One region of the Kitasatospora sp. NPDC048194 genome, then DNA from elsewhere that is predicted to be linked to it. Evidence: riboswitches for the same ligand, from Rfam matches in the RefSeq annotation. Region 1 holds a riboswitch; each other region holds the start of a gene.
The links. A riboswitch is a leader RNA that binds a small molecule or an ion and turns the genes downstream of it on or off. The one in region 1 is predicted to bind cyclic di-AMP.
Positions count from the first base shown of each region.

Region 2: linked by a shared signal. The riboswitch ahead of ACGF07_RS08980 (NlpC/P60 family protein) and the one ahead of ACGF07_RS30040 (hypothetical protein) in region 1 are both predicted to bind cyclic di-AMP.
Region 3: linked by a shared signal. The riboswitch ahead of ACGF07_RS24740 (peptidoglycan DD-metalloendopeptidase family protein) and the one ahead of ACGF07_RS30040 (hypothetical protein) in region 1 are both predicted to bind cyclic di-AMP.
Region 4: linked by a shared signal. The riboswitch ahead of ACGF07_RS13690 (transglycosylase family protein) and the one ahead of ACGF07_RS30040 (hypothetical protein) in region 1 are both predicted to bind cyclic di-AMP.

Region 1 covers NZ_JBIDAK010000035.1:28,683-32,442, reverse strand. Annotated here, with positions in the region: gene ACGF07_RS30045 (hypothetical protein) at 88-690, shown strand; gene ACGF07_RS30040 (hypothetical protein) at 776-2,089, opposite strand; cyclic di-AMP (ydaO/yuaA leader) riboswitch at 2,092-2,212, opposite strand; gene ACGF07_RS30035 (MoaF N-terminal domain-containing protein) at 2,632-2,961, shown strand; gene ACGF07_RS30030 (alpha/beta hydrolase) at 3,209-3,760, opposite strand, start outside.
Region 2 covers NZ_JBIDAK010000005.1:84,264-88,023, forward strand. Annotated here, with positions in the region: gene ACGF07_RS08970 (NYN domain-containing protein) at 1-193, shown strand, start outside; gene ACGF07_RS08975 (NlpC/P60 family protein) at 404-1,441, shown strand; cyclic di-AMP (ydaO/yuaA leader) riboswitch at 1,779-1,932, shown strand; gene ACGF07_RS08980 (NlpC/P60 family protein) at 1,943-3,076, shown strand; gene ACGF07_RS08985 (NlpC/P60 family protein) at 3,303-3,760, shown strand, end outside.
Region 3 covers NZ_JBIDAK010000022.1:103,753-107,512, reverse strand. Annotated here, with positions in the region: gene ACGF07_RS24745 (MFS transporter) at 1-1,104, opposite strand, end outside; cyclic di-AMP (ydaO/yuaA leader) riboswitch at 1,422-1,596, shown strand; gene ACGF07_RS24740 (peptidoglycan DD-metalloendopeptidase family protein) at 1,599-2,552, shown strand; gene ACGF07_RS24735 (DUF2470 domain-containing protein) at 2,838-3,554, opposite strand.
Region 4 covers NZ_JBIDAK010000009.1:8,049-11,808, reverse strand. Annotated here, with positions in the region: gene ACGF07_RS13700 (SDR family NAD(P)-dependent oxidoreductase) at 27-452, opposite strand; gene ACGF07_RS13695 (cytochrome P450) at 809-2,098, shown strand; cyclic di-AMP (ydaO/yuaA leader) riboswitch at 2,309-2,478, shown strand; gene ACGF07_RS13690 (transglycosylase family protein) at 2,480-3,244, shown strand; gene eno (phosphopyruvate hydratase) at 3,525-3,760, shown strand, end outside.

The sequences.
Region 1 (3,760 bases):
GCCGGTCCGGCGGCCGGCGCTGCGCCACCCTGGTGCGGGCGCCGCCGGCGACGGCGCGGGCGGCCGGAGCGCGAGGAGCGGTGAGCAGTGAGGGAACACGGGCAGCACGGGCACGGGCGTACCGGACGCCGGCACGGATCGAGGACCGGCCGGGCCCACTGGTGGACGGCGGCCGTGGCGGGCGTGGCGGCGGTCTGCACCGTCCCGGTGCTGGCCGCCGGACCGTCCTGGGCCGATCGGTCCGGCCCCCGGCCGGACGCGCAACCGGCACCGAAGCGCCCCGCCGCCGTGCCGTCCAGGTCCGACCTGGAGGTGATCCGGCTCGACCCGGACGCCGCTCCGCCCGGCGGCACCACCACGGTCCACGCCTTCGTCGCGAACCAGGGCCCGGACACCACGGCCTCGCCGTTCACCGTCACCGTCACCCTGCCGGACGGGGTGACGCCCGAGCCGCCGTACTTCCCCGAGGACTGCACGGCCGTCGGGCACCAGGTGCGCTGCGTCTTCGGGCCCGGACTGAAGGAGGGGCGCAGCGCGACCGCGCTCGTCCCGGTGCGCCTCTCCCGCGACCTGCCCCCGGGCACGCTGACCGGCGGGTCGGTCGCCGTGCGCAGTGCGGACGACCGGAACGGACGCAACGACCGGGAGCCGTTCGCCGTCCGCGTGGCGGACCCGGCCGCCGGTTCCTGAGAGCGGCCGGATCCGGGGGTGGGGGGGGGGGGGGGGGGGGGGGGGGCGGGCCCCCCCCCCCCCCCCCCCCCCCGCGACCGGGCACTCAGCGGTAGACGCGCACGTAGTCGGCGGCCATGGTGATCGGCGTGGTCCCCTGCGGCGCCGGGTGGTACTGGCCGGCGCACACCGAGAGGTTGAGGATCAGGTACGCGGACCAGTTCGCGCCGACGCCCTTGCCGTCCGAGAAGACCTTGACGCCGTTGACGTACCAGTCGACCGAGGTGGCGCCGTAGTAGGTGCCGATGGTGACCCACTGGTCCTTCGCGATGGCGCTCGCGTCGGTGTAGTACTTCGGGTTGCCGGGGTTGACGTGGTTGGTCAGCTCCAGCAGGTTCGGGTTGTCGGGGTGGTACTCGAAGGAGTCGATCTCCCCGTTGCCGTTCTTCCAGGTCCACAGGGCCGGCCAGGCGCCGGTGCCGGAGGGCAGCTTGACCCGGGTCTCGGCGTAGTCACCGGTCTTGACCTGGAAGCCCTCGCTGGAGCCCTCGGTGGTCAGGAAGCCGGTGTTCCAGGACTGCTTGCCGTTCTCCAGGGTGGGCCCGCCGGGGGCGGCGGTGAAGGTGGCGACCCCGTTGGCGACGCTGACGTTGGTCTTGTTCAGCCAGTCGAGCTTGTTGTCGTCCGGGTTGTGGTTGCCGTACTTGTACGAGGTGCTCTTGTCGCCGACCCAGCGCTGGCCCCAGCTGATCGAGCCGTTGAACTCGTCCGACCAGGTCAGCGACTTGCCGGCGACCGGGGAGGACGGCGCCGGGGTGCTCGGGCTCGCGGTGGCGCTCGGGCTGGACGGGGTCGCCGTCGGGGTGCTCGTCGGGCTCGGAGTCGTGGTGGGCGACGGGGTGGTCGTCGGCGAGGGGGTGGTCGTGGGGGCCGGGCTCGGCGTCGCGGTACCGGAGGCGGAGACCACCAGCTGCTGCGAGGGCAGGTTGTGCCAGGCGCCGCCCAGGTCCTGCCAGAAGCCGAACTCGGTGTACGTCCCGGCGGCCAGGGTGCGGGCGCCGCTGGTGTAGGTGAACCCGCTCGGGCAGATCTGCACGTTGGTGGCGTTGCCGGGGAAGTCGAGGTTGGTCCCGCGGGCGTCGCGCACGCCGACGCCGACGGTCTTGGCGGTGAAGCAGGACGAGGAGTGCAGGCCGAGCGAGGCGGTGGCGGCCTTGCCCGCGACCATGGCGGCGGGGGCGAGCCGGTCCTGGGTGACGGTCGGGCCGGTGGCGGCCTGGGCGCCGCTCACGGACGGCAGTCCGAGCAGGCCGGCGCCGCTGATGGCGAGCGCGCCGGTGGCGGCGAGCGCGGCGTTGCGACCGCGGTGGGACGGACGGGCGTGGCGGGGCGCGCGGCGCCCACGGGCAGGCTGGTGCATGGGAGTCCTCTGCGACGCCTGCGAGGTGAGCTGTCGGATTCGGGCTGCAGTTGCCCGGCCGCCCGGGGAGCGGCTTCACCCCTAGCCGGGCCCGCGCGCGAGAGCGCACGGGCCGGGCGCTGACCTTGGTTCCCCCGCTCCCGTCCGCTGTCGTGCTCGGCTGCCCGCCGGCGGGTGGACAGGACTCGGCGTCCCGGCGGCGGGGTCCGCGGGGGCGGACGACCCGTTGCAGGCTAGGCAGGTGCTCCGTGAACGGACAACTCCATCGAGCCGGTTGTCGCACAGCTCACAGTGGTGTCGATCAACGACGCTGGGTGGCGGAAGGGTTGGCCGATCGCGCTGATCGGCCGGGCCGGTGGGGCGGCCGTACCGCACGGCGCCGGCTCGGCGCTCCTTGGCCGGAAGCGGACGGTGTCGCGGCGCGGGACGCCCGAGTCGGACCGGTCGGATAAATTGGAGTCCTGACGTTTTACGCCGTGCACAAGTGTCCGCCCCATGAGCCATGAGGCCGTGAGCCCATCGAAAAGAGGTCCCGCCCCACCATGACCGCCCCCCTGCCCGCCTTCGCCGGCCGCACCTACCTCTTCCGGGCCGACAACGGCGCGGCCTTCCGCAACACCTACTCGGCCGACGGCAAGCGGCTGCGCTGGGAGGGCCTCGGCGAGTCGGCGGGCCAGTGGGAGGACGTGCTGCTGCACGTCGCCGAGGTGGCCCCGGAGGTCTACTTCGTCAGTTGGACGGAGCAGAGCGGGATCACCGTCAGCCACGTGATGGACCTCAACCAGCTGACCGTGCGGGCCTTCTGGACCTTCGAGGGCGAGGGCGGCCGGGTCGGGCAGCTGCACACCGGGACGCTGGAGCGGCTGGCCTGAGACGCGCCGGGGGGGGGGGGGGGGGGGGGGGCCGCGGGGGGGGGCCCCCCCCGCCCCCCCCGGGGGGGGCCGGGGGGGGCCGGGGCCCCCCGGGCCGGCGCCGGGGGGCCCCCGGGGGGGGCGGCGCGCGGGGGGGGGGGGGGGGGGGGGGGGCGCGCGCGCGGCCCCGCCCCCCCCCCCCCCCCCCCCCCCCCCCCCCCCCCCCCCCCCCCCCCCCCCCCGGCTTCGGGTTTTCCGCCCCCCGGCGTCAGACGGCCTGGCCCGGCACCTTGAGGTGGGCGGACAGCCACTCCAGCGAGGACGGCAGCAGCGCGCTCCAGGTCTCGAAGTTGTGGCCGCCGTGCTCCAGCATGCTGTACGAGACCTTCATCGGGTCGTGCACCGCGTCGATGAACGCCTCGGTGTCCTGCCGGTAGTTGCCGTCGCCCTTCTTGGTGCCGGCCAGCAGTACGGAGATCCCCGGCTGGGGCAGGTTCCTCAGCCGCCAGAGCAGGTCGGCCTCCTGGCGGCGCTGCTTGCTGCCGCCGAAGAGGTCCCCGGTGGTCGGGTCGTCGGCGGCTTCGTAGTAGGCGGAGAGGGCGACGGCCGTCGGAAAGACGTCGGGGTGGCGCATGGCCAGCTTGAGCGCGCAGTAGCCGCCGGTCGAGTTGCCCATGAAGGCCCAGGCCTGCGGGTCGGTGGAGACCCGGAAGCTCGCCTGGATCGCCGAGGGGACGTCCTTGCTGAAGTAGGTGTCGGACTGGGCGCCACCCGGGATGTCCTCGCACTCGGTGTCCTGCGGCAGCGCGGGCGAGGGGCG
Region 2 (3,760 bases), on a different contig from region 1:
CGGGGTTCGGGTACGGTTCAGCCGGACCGGAGAGACGGCGGACGAGCTGATCCGCCGTCTGGTGCGCGCCGAGCCGCAGGGCCGTCCGGTGGTGGTGGTGTCCACCGACCGGGAGGTTGCGGAGGGCGTGCGGAAGGCGGGCGCGCGCCCGGTGGCTTCGGTCCTGCTGCTGAACCGGCTGGCCCGGCCCTGACCTCGGGCGGTGCCGTTCGGTCCGGCGTGACGCCTGGTCAGTGCCCGTTTTGCGAGGGTGTGCGGATCCCGTGAAGTCAGCGTGGGAACCGGAGTTCACGCCTTCGGGGGAGTGGCAAAACGGATAGATCTTCACTAGGGTCTGGCGTCAAACCTATTTTCCGGAATCTCACTCGATCGGGTGAGTCCCATGGAAGAAGGAGCCGCTCCCTTGGCCTCCCACCGCCGTCCCAAGCAGCCGAGCCGCGCGCGGGTCTCCGTGCTCACCGCTGCCGCTGCGACCGCGGTCGCCCTCTCCGCCCAGGTCGCCGCGCACGCCGCGCCGCAGCCGAACAAGGCCGACGTCAAGGCGCAGATCGACCAGCTCCAGCAGGAGCAGGAGCAGGCGGCGGAGAAGTACAACGGCGCCAAGGAGCGGGCCGACCAGCTCCGCAAGCAGGCCGACCAGCTGCAGGACCAGGTGGCCCGCAGCCAGGACCAGATGACCCAGCTGCAGACCGGCCTGGCCGAGGTGGCGGGCGAGCAGTACCGCACCGGCGGCATCGACCCGTCCGTCCAGCTGATGCTGTCCTCCGACCCGTCCGGGTACCTGGAGAAGGCCTCCAGCGTCCAGCAGGCCAGCACCAGCCAGACCGAGGCGCTCAAGGGCCTGCTCGACCAGCAGCGCCGGCTGGACCAGGAGAAGGCCGAGGCCGCCGCCGTGCTGGCCTCGCTGGACTCCACCACCAAGGACCTCAACCAGGCCAAGGCGGACGTCAACCAGAAGCTGAAGGCCGCCCAGGACCTGCTGAACTCGCTCAGCGCCGCCGACCGCGCCGCGCTGAGGGCCCAGCAGCAGCAGGACGACCGCGCCTCGCGCGGCAGTGCCCGGGTCGACCTCAGCAGCCTGCCGCCGGCCAGCGGCTACGCGGCCGTGGCCGTGGCCAAGGCGATGAGCAAGCAGGGCTCGCCGTACGTCTGGGGCTCCACCGGCCCGAACACCTTCGACTGCTCGGGCCTGATGGTCTGGTCGTACGCCCAGGCCGGCGTCTCGCTGCCGCGCACCTCGCAGGAGCAGGGCAACGTCGGCACCCGGGTGCCCTCGCTGGACCAGGCCCAGCCGGGCGACCTGGTGATCTACGGCAGCGACCGGCACCACGTCGGGATGTACATCGGCAACGGCATGGTGGTCCACGCGCCGCACACCGGTGACGTGGTGAAGGTGATGAAGGCCGACGCGATGCCGATCAACACGATCCGCCGGGTCTGACGGCCCGACACGCCCGAGGGGCCGCGCTCCGGCCCTGTGATCCGCGCCACCCCCGACCGGGGTGGCGCTTCGGGTTCACCCGCCCTTCGGCCGCTTGTTTGAGGTTTGATCAGCTTTCCGTGCGGCGGCGATCACCAACGGTCATTTTCACAAGGGGACATGGGTCATCTTCTGGATTTTTTCTGACAAGGATTTGAACGGATCACGGTTCAGTTACTAGGGTCGTGCCCCGAACCACCGCACTGTCGATCACCCAGCCCGGGTGGCGGCGGTGGTTACCGCCGAGTTCGCGAAGCAGCGGGGCAGCTCGAAACGACTGTCCGACAGGGGAGCCCAGCAGTCCGGGGCGCTGTGGAGCGGAGCCGGGGAACCACGTTCCTCCGGGGTGAATCGGCGCCAGGTCGGCCGGTACCGCGGCCGTGAGGCGTCGTAGGGCATGCTTCCGGCCCGAACCCGTCAGCTCACCCGGTAGGCGGACGTAGGAAGAAGGAGTCCGCCTTCGTGGCGTCCCATCGCCGTCCCAAGCCCGCCAGCCGCGCCCGGGTCTCGATCATGACCGGTGTCGCCGCGGCGGCCGTCGCCCTCTCCGCGCAGTCCGGCGCGCACGCCGACCCGCAGCCGACCAAGGACCAGGTCAAGGAGCAGGTCGACCAGCTCAACGAGCAGGCCGAGCAGGCGACCGAGAAGTACAACGCCGCGCAGGAGAAGCAGCAGGCGCTGGAGAAGCAGGTCTCCGGCCTGCAGGACCAGGTGGCCCGGCAGCAGGCCCAGGTGACCGACCTCCAGGGCGGCCTCGCCGAGATCGCCGGGGAGCAGTACCGCAACGGCGGCATATCCCCGACCGTCCAGCTGATGCTCTCCTCCAGCCCGGACAACTTCCTCAACCAGGCCGGCGCGCTGAACCAGGCCGGGGACACCCAGAAGAACCAGCTGAAGGAACTCCAGGCGCAGCAGCGCAAGCTCGACCAGGACCGCAGCGAGGCCCAGAGCAAGCTCACCGAGCTGGAGTCCACCACCCAGCAGCTGAAGGCCTCCAAGGACGAGGTCCAGAACAAGCTGAAGGCCGCACAGGACCTGCTCAACACCCTGACCGAGCAGGAGCGCCAGGCGATCCGCCAGGCCGAGGAGAAGGCCGCCGCCGACGCCAAGGCCCAGGCCGACGCCGCCGCGAAGGCCGCCCAGCAGCAGGCCGCCTCCGACCGCGCCTCGCGCGACAGCGGCCGCACCGACATCGGCTCCGGGAGTTCCTCCTCGCCGGTCGTCAAGCCGGCCGCGCCCGGTAGCTCGCACGGTGCCGCCGCGCTGTCCGCCGCCGCCTCCAAGGTCGGCAGCCCGTACGTCTGGGGCGCCACCGGCCCGAGCTCCTTCGACTGCTCCGGTCTGATGGTCTGGGCGTTCAACCAGGTCGGCGTGTCGCTGCCGCGCACCTCGCAGGAGCAGGCCGGCGCCGGCACCCGGATCGGCTCCGACATCTCCCAGGCCCAGCCCGGCGACCTGCTGATCTTCTACAGCGACGCCCACCACGTCGGCATCTACGCGGGCAACGGCCAGGTGCTGCACGCGCCGAAGCCGGGCGCCTCGGTCCGCTACGAGGCGGTCTCCAACATGCCGCTGGCCTCCATCGTGCGGGTCTGATCCGTCCGAAGGCCTCCGCAGGCCCGGTCCTCCCACTCGGAGGGCCGGGCCTGCGGCTTTGCGGGCGGCTCGGGCTGATGTCCGATTAGGGGGCGAATATTCGGGTCCGGAGGGGTTTGGACTCGCTTGCCCGGACTCGCTAACGTCTGCCACCGGACTCCCGCTCGACGGCCGCCCACCGGGGTGCGGCCGCGGGGCCGCGCTGCAGATCGGAGCCGCCGCCGCCATGTCCGTGCACCGCCGTTCCCACCTGCTCGCCCGCGCCCTGGTGCTCACCGCGGCCGCCACCACGGCCCTGGGTGTGGCGACCGGCGGCAGCGCCCAGGCTGCTCCCGGTGCGCCGGACGCGCCCGACCGCAAGGACGTCAAGGCCCAGGTCGAGCAGCTGTACGACGAGGCCGAGCAGGCATCCGAGAAGTACAACGCCGCGCAGGAGGCCCAGAAGCGGCTGCAGAGCGAGACCACGGCCCTCCAGGCGGAGGTCGCCGCCGCCCAGGACCAGCTCAACGAGCTGCGCGGGGACCTCGCGACGGTGGCCGGGGCCGAGTACCGCGGCGGCGGGATGAGCCAGACCGCCCAGCTGATGCTCTCCAGCGACCCGGAGTCCTACCTCGCCCGCGCCCGCACCCTCGGCCAGGCCGCCGAGCGGCAGCAGGAGACCCTCCACGAGCTGGTCACCCGTCA
Region 3 (3,760 bases), on a different contig from region 1:
GGCGGGCAGCACGTCCGCCCAGTAGGAGGACCCGGGGCCGGTGCGCAGCATCAGCAGCACCCCGGCGGCGCACAGCAGCGGGCCGACGGTGAGCGGGATGCGCGGGCCGATCCGCTTGCCGAGGCGCCCCGCGCGCGCCGAGAAGCCCAGCATCAGCAGCGTGATCGGCACCAGGGCGAAACCGGAGACCAGCGGGCTGAAGCCGGACACGATCTGCAGCTGCACCACCAGCAGGAAGAACACCCCGCTGAACGCCGCGTAGACGCACAGGGTGACCAGGTTCACGGCCGTGAACAGCCGGGACGAGAACAGGCCGAGCGGCAGCATCGGCTCGGGTGCGCGGCGTTCGACGGCGACGAAGGCGGCCCCGAGCAGCAGGCCGGCCGCGCCGGAGACCCAGACGGCCGGGGACAGGCCCTCCCCGGCGGCGGTGAGGGCGTAGGTGACGGCGCCGAGGGCGAGCGCGGCGAGCAGGGCGCCGGGGACGTCGAAGCGGCCGGAGGCGGACTCGTCGCGGCTCTCCGGTACGTAACGGGAGGTCACCGCGACCACGGCGGCGGCCAGCGGCAGGTTCAGCAGGAAGATCCAGCGCCAGCCGGGGCCGTCCACCAGCCAGCCGCCGAGGAAGGGGCCGACGGCCGCGGACACCCCGCCGAGCCCGGACCACAGGCCCACCGCGGCCGAGCGGTCGTCAGGGTCGAACACCGCCTGGAGCATGGCGAGCGAGCCGGGGGTGAGCAGCGCCCCGCCGATGCCCTGGACGGCCCGGGCCAGGATCAGCACCTGGATGTTCGGGGCGGCGGCGCAGGCGGCGGACGCGGCGGCGAACCAGATGACGCCGATCAGGAACACGCGGCGCCTGCCGTACCGGTCGCCGAGCGCTCCGCCGAGCAGGATCAGACCCGCCAGCGTGAGCAGATAGGCGTTCAGCGTCCACTGCAGGGCTGCCAGGGAGGCGCCCAGGTCGGCGCCGATCCGGGGCAGGGCGACGTTCACCACGGTGCCGTCGAGCATCGCCATGCTGGAGCCGAGCACCGTTGCCAGGAGCACCCAGCGACCCTGCGCGGTGCTCAGGCGCAGGGTGCCGGCCTTGGAGGTGGCCACGGCCCGATCCTGCGCCCCGTGGGGTGCACGTGACAAGGGTCACCGGAAGGTGTGTTCGCCGCGCACGATGCGTGACGGGTGCGCCGCACTGGGTGTCCGTGTTCGCCGCAGGGTCGTGGATCAGTGGCGCCACGTGTTTGGATTGTGTACGTACAGTGTGCCGGATCATGCGGAGGGTCACCGGTCGGCGGGGGATCGTGCTGCGTTCAAGAGATCGACATTGCTTCACCCGAACGGATGGGTTTTAGTTCAGCGACCGCTCGGCCAGCCCGGGTGGATCCACCGGGTGGAACGCCGAGTCCTGCCGCTGCCGGGTGGTTCGAACTGAGCTCTGTACGGCAGGAGCGGGGGACCCACAGGTAAGTCGCCGGACCGGATCCGCGCTTCGCAGCGCGAACGTCCAGGACCGGCTAGGGGTGAAGCCGCGCATGCGGCCGGGCAACTCCAGCCCGAACCCGACAGCTCACCTCGCAGGCGTCGGAGAGGAAAATTCCATGCCTGCTCAGGCCCGTCGTATCGCCCTGCCCCGCGCAGCCCGCATCGGCATCGCGACCGCCGTCACCGGTGTGTCCTTCGTGCTTCCGCTCGTGACCACCGTGAGCGCCCAGGCCCACACCGCCCCCGCGGCCCCGGCCGCCGCTCCGGCGGCGCAGCCCGCCGCCGCCGCGGACGCCCCGGCTGCCGCTCCGGCCGCTGCCCCGGCCGCCGCCCAGGAGAGCTACCGCGTCGTCAGCGGCGACAGCCTGTCGAAGATCGCCGACGCCAAGCACGTCGAGGGCGGCTGGCACGCGCTGTACGAGCGCAACCGCTCGGTGGTCGGCGCCAACCCGAACCTGATCTTCCCGGGTCAGCAGCTGTCCATCACGGCTCACGCCGACGCCCCCAAGCCGGCTGCTCCGGCCAAGCCCGCGGCTCCGGCCAAGCCGGCCGCCCCGGTGCAGACCCGGACCGAGGCCGCCAAGCCGGGCGCCCAGGTCCAGACCCAGGTTCAGACCGCCGCCCCGGCACCGGCCGTCACCGCCGCGCCGGTCGCCGCCACCTCGGGCTACGTCGCCCCGCTGGCCCACCCGGTGCTGGGCGAGGCCTACGGCGTGGCCGGCTCGATGTGGGCCTCCGGGCACCACACCGGCCAGGACTTCGTCGCCGCCACCGGCACCCCGCTGCGCGCGGTCGCCAACGGTGTCGTGGTGAAGGCCGGCAACGGCGGCGCCTACGGCAACGAGGTCGAGATCAAGCTCGCCGACGGCAAGTACGCCCAGTACGCGCACCTGTCCGTGATCGGCGTGAAGATCGGTCAGACCGTCACCGTCGGCCAGCAGCTCGGCCTCTCCGGCGCCACCGGCAACGTGACCGGCCCGCACCTGCACTTCGAGATCCGCACCGGTCCGGAGTACGGCTCGGACATCGACCCGGTCGCCTACCTGCGCGCCCACGGCGTCGCGCTCTGACCCGGTCCGACCGCAGGTCGGCCCCGCTCGGACGCAGCTCCGACCGCGGGTTCCAGAACCACCGCTGGTGCGGGGCGAATCGACCGCCCGGGATGGTCATGTCGGGTGACCGCTCGACCGGGTGATCGCCGCACCGGTGGACATGGGCGCGGGACACGCCCAAGGCCGGCCCGGTGCCACGAGGACTCCTCGTGGCACCGGGCCGGCCTCTGCCGTTTCCAGGGGGGCGGCTCCGCGGGCGCACCCGGGCTGCCGCGGCGGGACGGTGGGCCGCGCCGGGGCCGGTCAGTTCCGGCGGGCGGGCAGGCCGTGCTCGGCGGCGCCCAGCAGGGCGTGCATCCGGTGGCCGAAGTCCTCGGTGTCACCGGCGGGTTGCGGGAAGACCAGGCGGACGTCGCGGTGGCCGTGCGGGTGGTCCAGGCGCAGCACCAGGCCGTAGCGGTCCAGGGCCAGCGGGCGGACATCCGGGTGTCCGGAGAGCAGGCCGGGGTCGAGCAGCCTGGTGAGCAGGGCGAGGGCGTCGGCGTGCTCGTCGGCCAGATGGGTGAGCAGCGCGGCCTCGTGACGGGCCAGCGGATCGGGGGCCGCGGCGGCGAGGTCGGCGGCGGTGAGCGCGCCGGTGCCGTACGGGGTGGCGAGGACGGCGTGGGCGACGTCCACGCGCAGGTGGACGCTGAGGCCGTCGTCGGCGAGGTGGGCCAGGTGCAGCCGGCCGGCCAGGGTGAGGCGGGCGCGGATCCGGTCGCGGACGGCCACCGGGGAGACGTCGGTGACGTCGACCACGACGGCCAGGCCATCGACGGCGCCGACGGCGGCCGTGGTGAGCGGGGCGTCGAGCGGGGCGCGCAGGCGCAGCCGGGTGCCGTGGACGGAGACCGGGGCCTCCAGGTCGTGGCGCTCGCCGAGGGCGCGGACGGTGAGCGAGGAGGTCGCGCTGAGCAGGCTCCGGGCGCGTTCGGCGGTGGTGGGCTCGGGCTCGGTGCCGGCGGTGGACGGGGTCATGCGCCCACCTCGTGGAGCGTGCTCATGAACGGACCTCCTGTTGGTTAGGTGAGGCTAACCTAATGTCCGGGTGGGGGTGTGGCAAGCGGGCGACGGCGCAGGGTACGCCGAGGGCCCGGACGCGCGGTTGCGGCATCCGGGCCCTGCGGGGTCGGGCGGTGGCGGTTCGCGCCGGCCGGTGTCCGCCGGTGCCCGCCGGTGCGTCG
Region 4 (3,760 bases), on a different contig from region 1:
GAGCGGGCTCTCGGGCCGCGGCGGCGTCAGGCCGCCGTGGCGGCCGACTCGGCCGGGCGCCGCTGCGGGGGGACGAGCTCGCCGATGGCCTCGCCGACCAGGGCGACGAGTTCGGCGAGGCGCTCCAGGTCGAGGTGGGCGGGCAGGTCGGCGAGGGAGACGATCCGCTCGCCGTTCGGGCCGGCCACGCAGAAGAGGTCGATCGGTCCGAGGTGCTTCTCGGCGGTGTCGACCAGGGCGGCGACGTCGCTGGGCCGGCGGATGTCGCCGGCGACGCCGACGACGGGGCACCCGGGCCGGTCGAGTTCGGCGGCGAGGTCCTCGGCGACACCGACGTTGGTGTCGGCGATCAGCACCCCGGCGGCGCCGGCCGCGGTGAACCGGCGGGCGAGGTCGGCTCCCGAACCGCCGTCGAGCACCGCGATGACGACGACTGCCCCGCTGACCCGCATGGTCTGCTCCTCCCTGTGGGCGACACCGCACCGGCGCCCACGCACACTGCGGAGGATCGTAGGCACGACCTGACCCTCCGCAACAGGGATTACCCCGCAGGTGACCAGGCTCACGCCCGCCGTCCGGCCAAGCTCTGTCCAAGAGCCGTCCACGTCCCGTCCACGGGCCGTCCACGGAGGGGCGGCGCACCGCACGCGCGCCGTCGGCGACCGGCTCGCGCCCCCCACGGCGCCCGAACGGCGCCGTCCCCGGCACCCCCTGGCGCCCGCCCGGCGAGCCGTCCGCGACCGGTCCGGACGCCCTCGACGGCCGCCGGTGGGCCGGACGCGCCCGGGGCAGCGGTTACGGTCGACCCATGCCTGCTCAGCCCGACGCCGTCCAGCCCGCCCCGCAGCTCTTCACCTGGGAGTTCGCCGCCGATCCGTACCCCGCGTACGCCTGGCTGCGCGAGCACGCCCCGGTGCACCGCACCACCCTGCCGAGCGGTGTGGACGCCTGGCTGGTGACGCGGTACGCGGACGCCCGGCAGGCGCTCGCGGACAGCCGGCTGTCGAAGAACCCGGCGCACCACAGCGGGCAGGCGCACCGCACCGGCCGGGTGGGCATCCCGGGGGAGCGGCAGGCGGACCTGATGACCCACCTGCTGAACATCGACCCGCCGGACCACACCCGGCTGCGCCGCCTGGTGTCCAAGGCGTTCACCCCGCGCCGGGTGGCCGAGTTCGAGCCGCGGGTGCAGCAGCTCACCGACCGGCTGATCGACGGCTTCGCGCAGCGCGGCTCGGCCGACCTGATCCACGAGTTCGCCTTCCCGCTCCCCATCTACGCGATCTGCGACATGCTGGGCGTCCCGGCCGAGGACCAGGACGACCTCCGGGAGTGGGCGGGCATGATGATCCGCCACCACGGCGGGCAGCGCGGGGGCGTGGGCCGGGCGGTCAAGCGCATCCGCGCCTACCTGGTGGACCTCATCCACCGCAAGCGCGCCGACCTCGGGGACGACCTGATCTCCGGCCTCATCCGGGCCAGCGACCACGGCGAGCACCTGACGGAGAACGAGGCCGCCGCGATGTGCTTCGTGCTGATCTTCGCGGGGTTCGAGACGACCATCAACCTGATCGGCAACGGGACGTACGCGCTGCTGCGCAACCCGGGCCAGCGGGCGCTGCTGCAGGAGTCGGTGGCGCGTGGGGAGACCGCCCTGCTGGAGACCGGGATCGAGGAACTCCTGCGCTACGACGGGCCGGTGGAGCTGGCGACCTGGCGGTTCGCGACGAGCCCGCTGAGCATCGGCGGGGTGGAGATCCCGGTCGGCGATCCGGTGCTGGTGGTGCTGGCGGCGGCCGACCGCGACCCGGCCCGGTTCGCGGACGAGAACACCCTGGACCTGGCCCGGACGGACAACCCCCACCTGGGGTTCGGGCACGGCATCCACTACTGCATCGGCGCCCCGCTGGCCCGGCTCGAAGGGCGCTCCGCCCTGGCCGCGCTGCTGTCGCGGCTGCCCGATCTCCGGCTCGCCGAGAGTCCGGAGAATCTGCGCTGGCGGGGTGGCCTGATCATGCGTGGGCTGCGCGAACTTCCGGTCGAATTCAGTCCCGAGGCGACGTCTCCGGACCCGGTTCCTGAGGCTCCGACACGCTGACGGATGGTCGTCCCGCGGCCCTCCGGCACCGTATGAACGCCCATCAAACCGGACAAACAGGTGCCGTTGGTAGGCGATTGGTCACCTGCCGTGATTTCCGTGTGATGTCGACGATATGAGCTTGTGATCGGTCTGAGGATCTGTCTAATCTCCCTGGAGTTCGCAGCTGCGGACCTCGTGCGCGGAACGCCGAATCCTGCCCGCCGCGTCACGGGAAACCGACCAGAACCCTGGGCAGGGGCGGGGGAACCAGGTTTGTTGCCGCCCCCACGGCTTGGGGTGAAGCCGCCCGAGCGGGAACGTCTCCGCGCACGGCGGCCGGGCCACCTCCCCGGTCCGAACCCGACAGCTCACCTCGCAGGCGTGCGGAGAGGGACCTTCATGCTGTTCGTTGGAACCGGCCGTCACCGTCGTCGCACCCAGGCCGAGAAGGCCGTCGCCGTGGCCGGTGTGGCCGGCGTCGGACTCGCGCTGCCGCTCCTCACCGCCACCGGTGCCTCCGCCGCCCCGGCCTCCACCTGGGACTCCGTCGCCCAGTGCGAGAGCGGCGGCAACTGGAGCATCAACACCGGCAACGGCTTCTACGGCGGGCTGCAGTTCACCTCCAGCACGTGGAAGGCCTACGGCGGCACCGCCTACGCCCCGCAGGCCAACCAGGCCAGCAAGGCCCAGCAGATCTCGGTCGCCGAGAAGGTGCTGGCCTCCCAGGGCCCGGGCGCCTGGCCGGTCTGCTCGCAGAAGGCGGGCCTGACCAAGGGCGGCGCCCCGGCCGCCGTCGACACCTCGTCGGACGCCAAGCCCCGGTCCGCCCCGCAGCAGGCGCCCAGGACGCAGGCTCCCGCTCCGGCCGCAAAGCCGGTCCAGCCGTACGCGCCCAAGCACGCCGCGCCCCGGCAGGCCGAGAAGCCCGCCGAGCAGCCGGTCCAGCAGTACACCCCCAAGCACGCCGCCCCGCGCGCCGAGCAGTCGGCCCCGACCGCCCCGGCCGGCCACGACTACACCGTGCGCTCCGGTGACACCCTGTCGACCATCGCCGCCGCCCAGGGCGTGACCGGCGGCTGGCAGGCGCTGTACGACGGCAACCGCTCCACCGTCGGCGGCGACCCGGACCTGATCATGCCCGGCCAGGTCCTGCACCTCGGCTGAGGACCGACGAGGGGGCCGGCCGACGGGTCGGCCCCCTCGTCCGCTTCCGTCCGGTTCCGTCCGGGTCCGTCCGTGCCGGTCCGGGTCCGTCCGCGCCCGGGGGACAAGCTGGGACAAGCAGGTGAACTACCGGGGGGTAGCAGGGCCACACGTTGAGACGGGGCCGAGGCCAGCGTGGCCCCGGGAGCCCGGGCGGTTAGGCTCTGGTCGTAACGACTCCGCAATCGTCCCGCCGACATCACCACCGTCAGCCGGACCAGCTTCCGCAAGGAGATGCCTCGTGCCGTCCATCGATGTCGTCGTAGCCCGTGAGATCCTCGACTCGCGCGGCAACCCCACGGTCGAGGTCGAGGTCGGCCTCGACGACGGCAGCACGGGTCGTGCCGCTGTCCCGTCGGGTGCCTCGACCGGTGCCTTCGAGGCGCTGGAGCTGCGCGACGGCGACAAGAACCGCTACTTCGGCAAGGGCGTCGAGAAGGCCGTCCTGGCCGTCATCGAGCAGATCGGCCCCGAGCT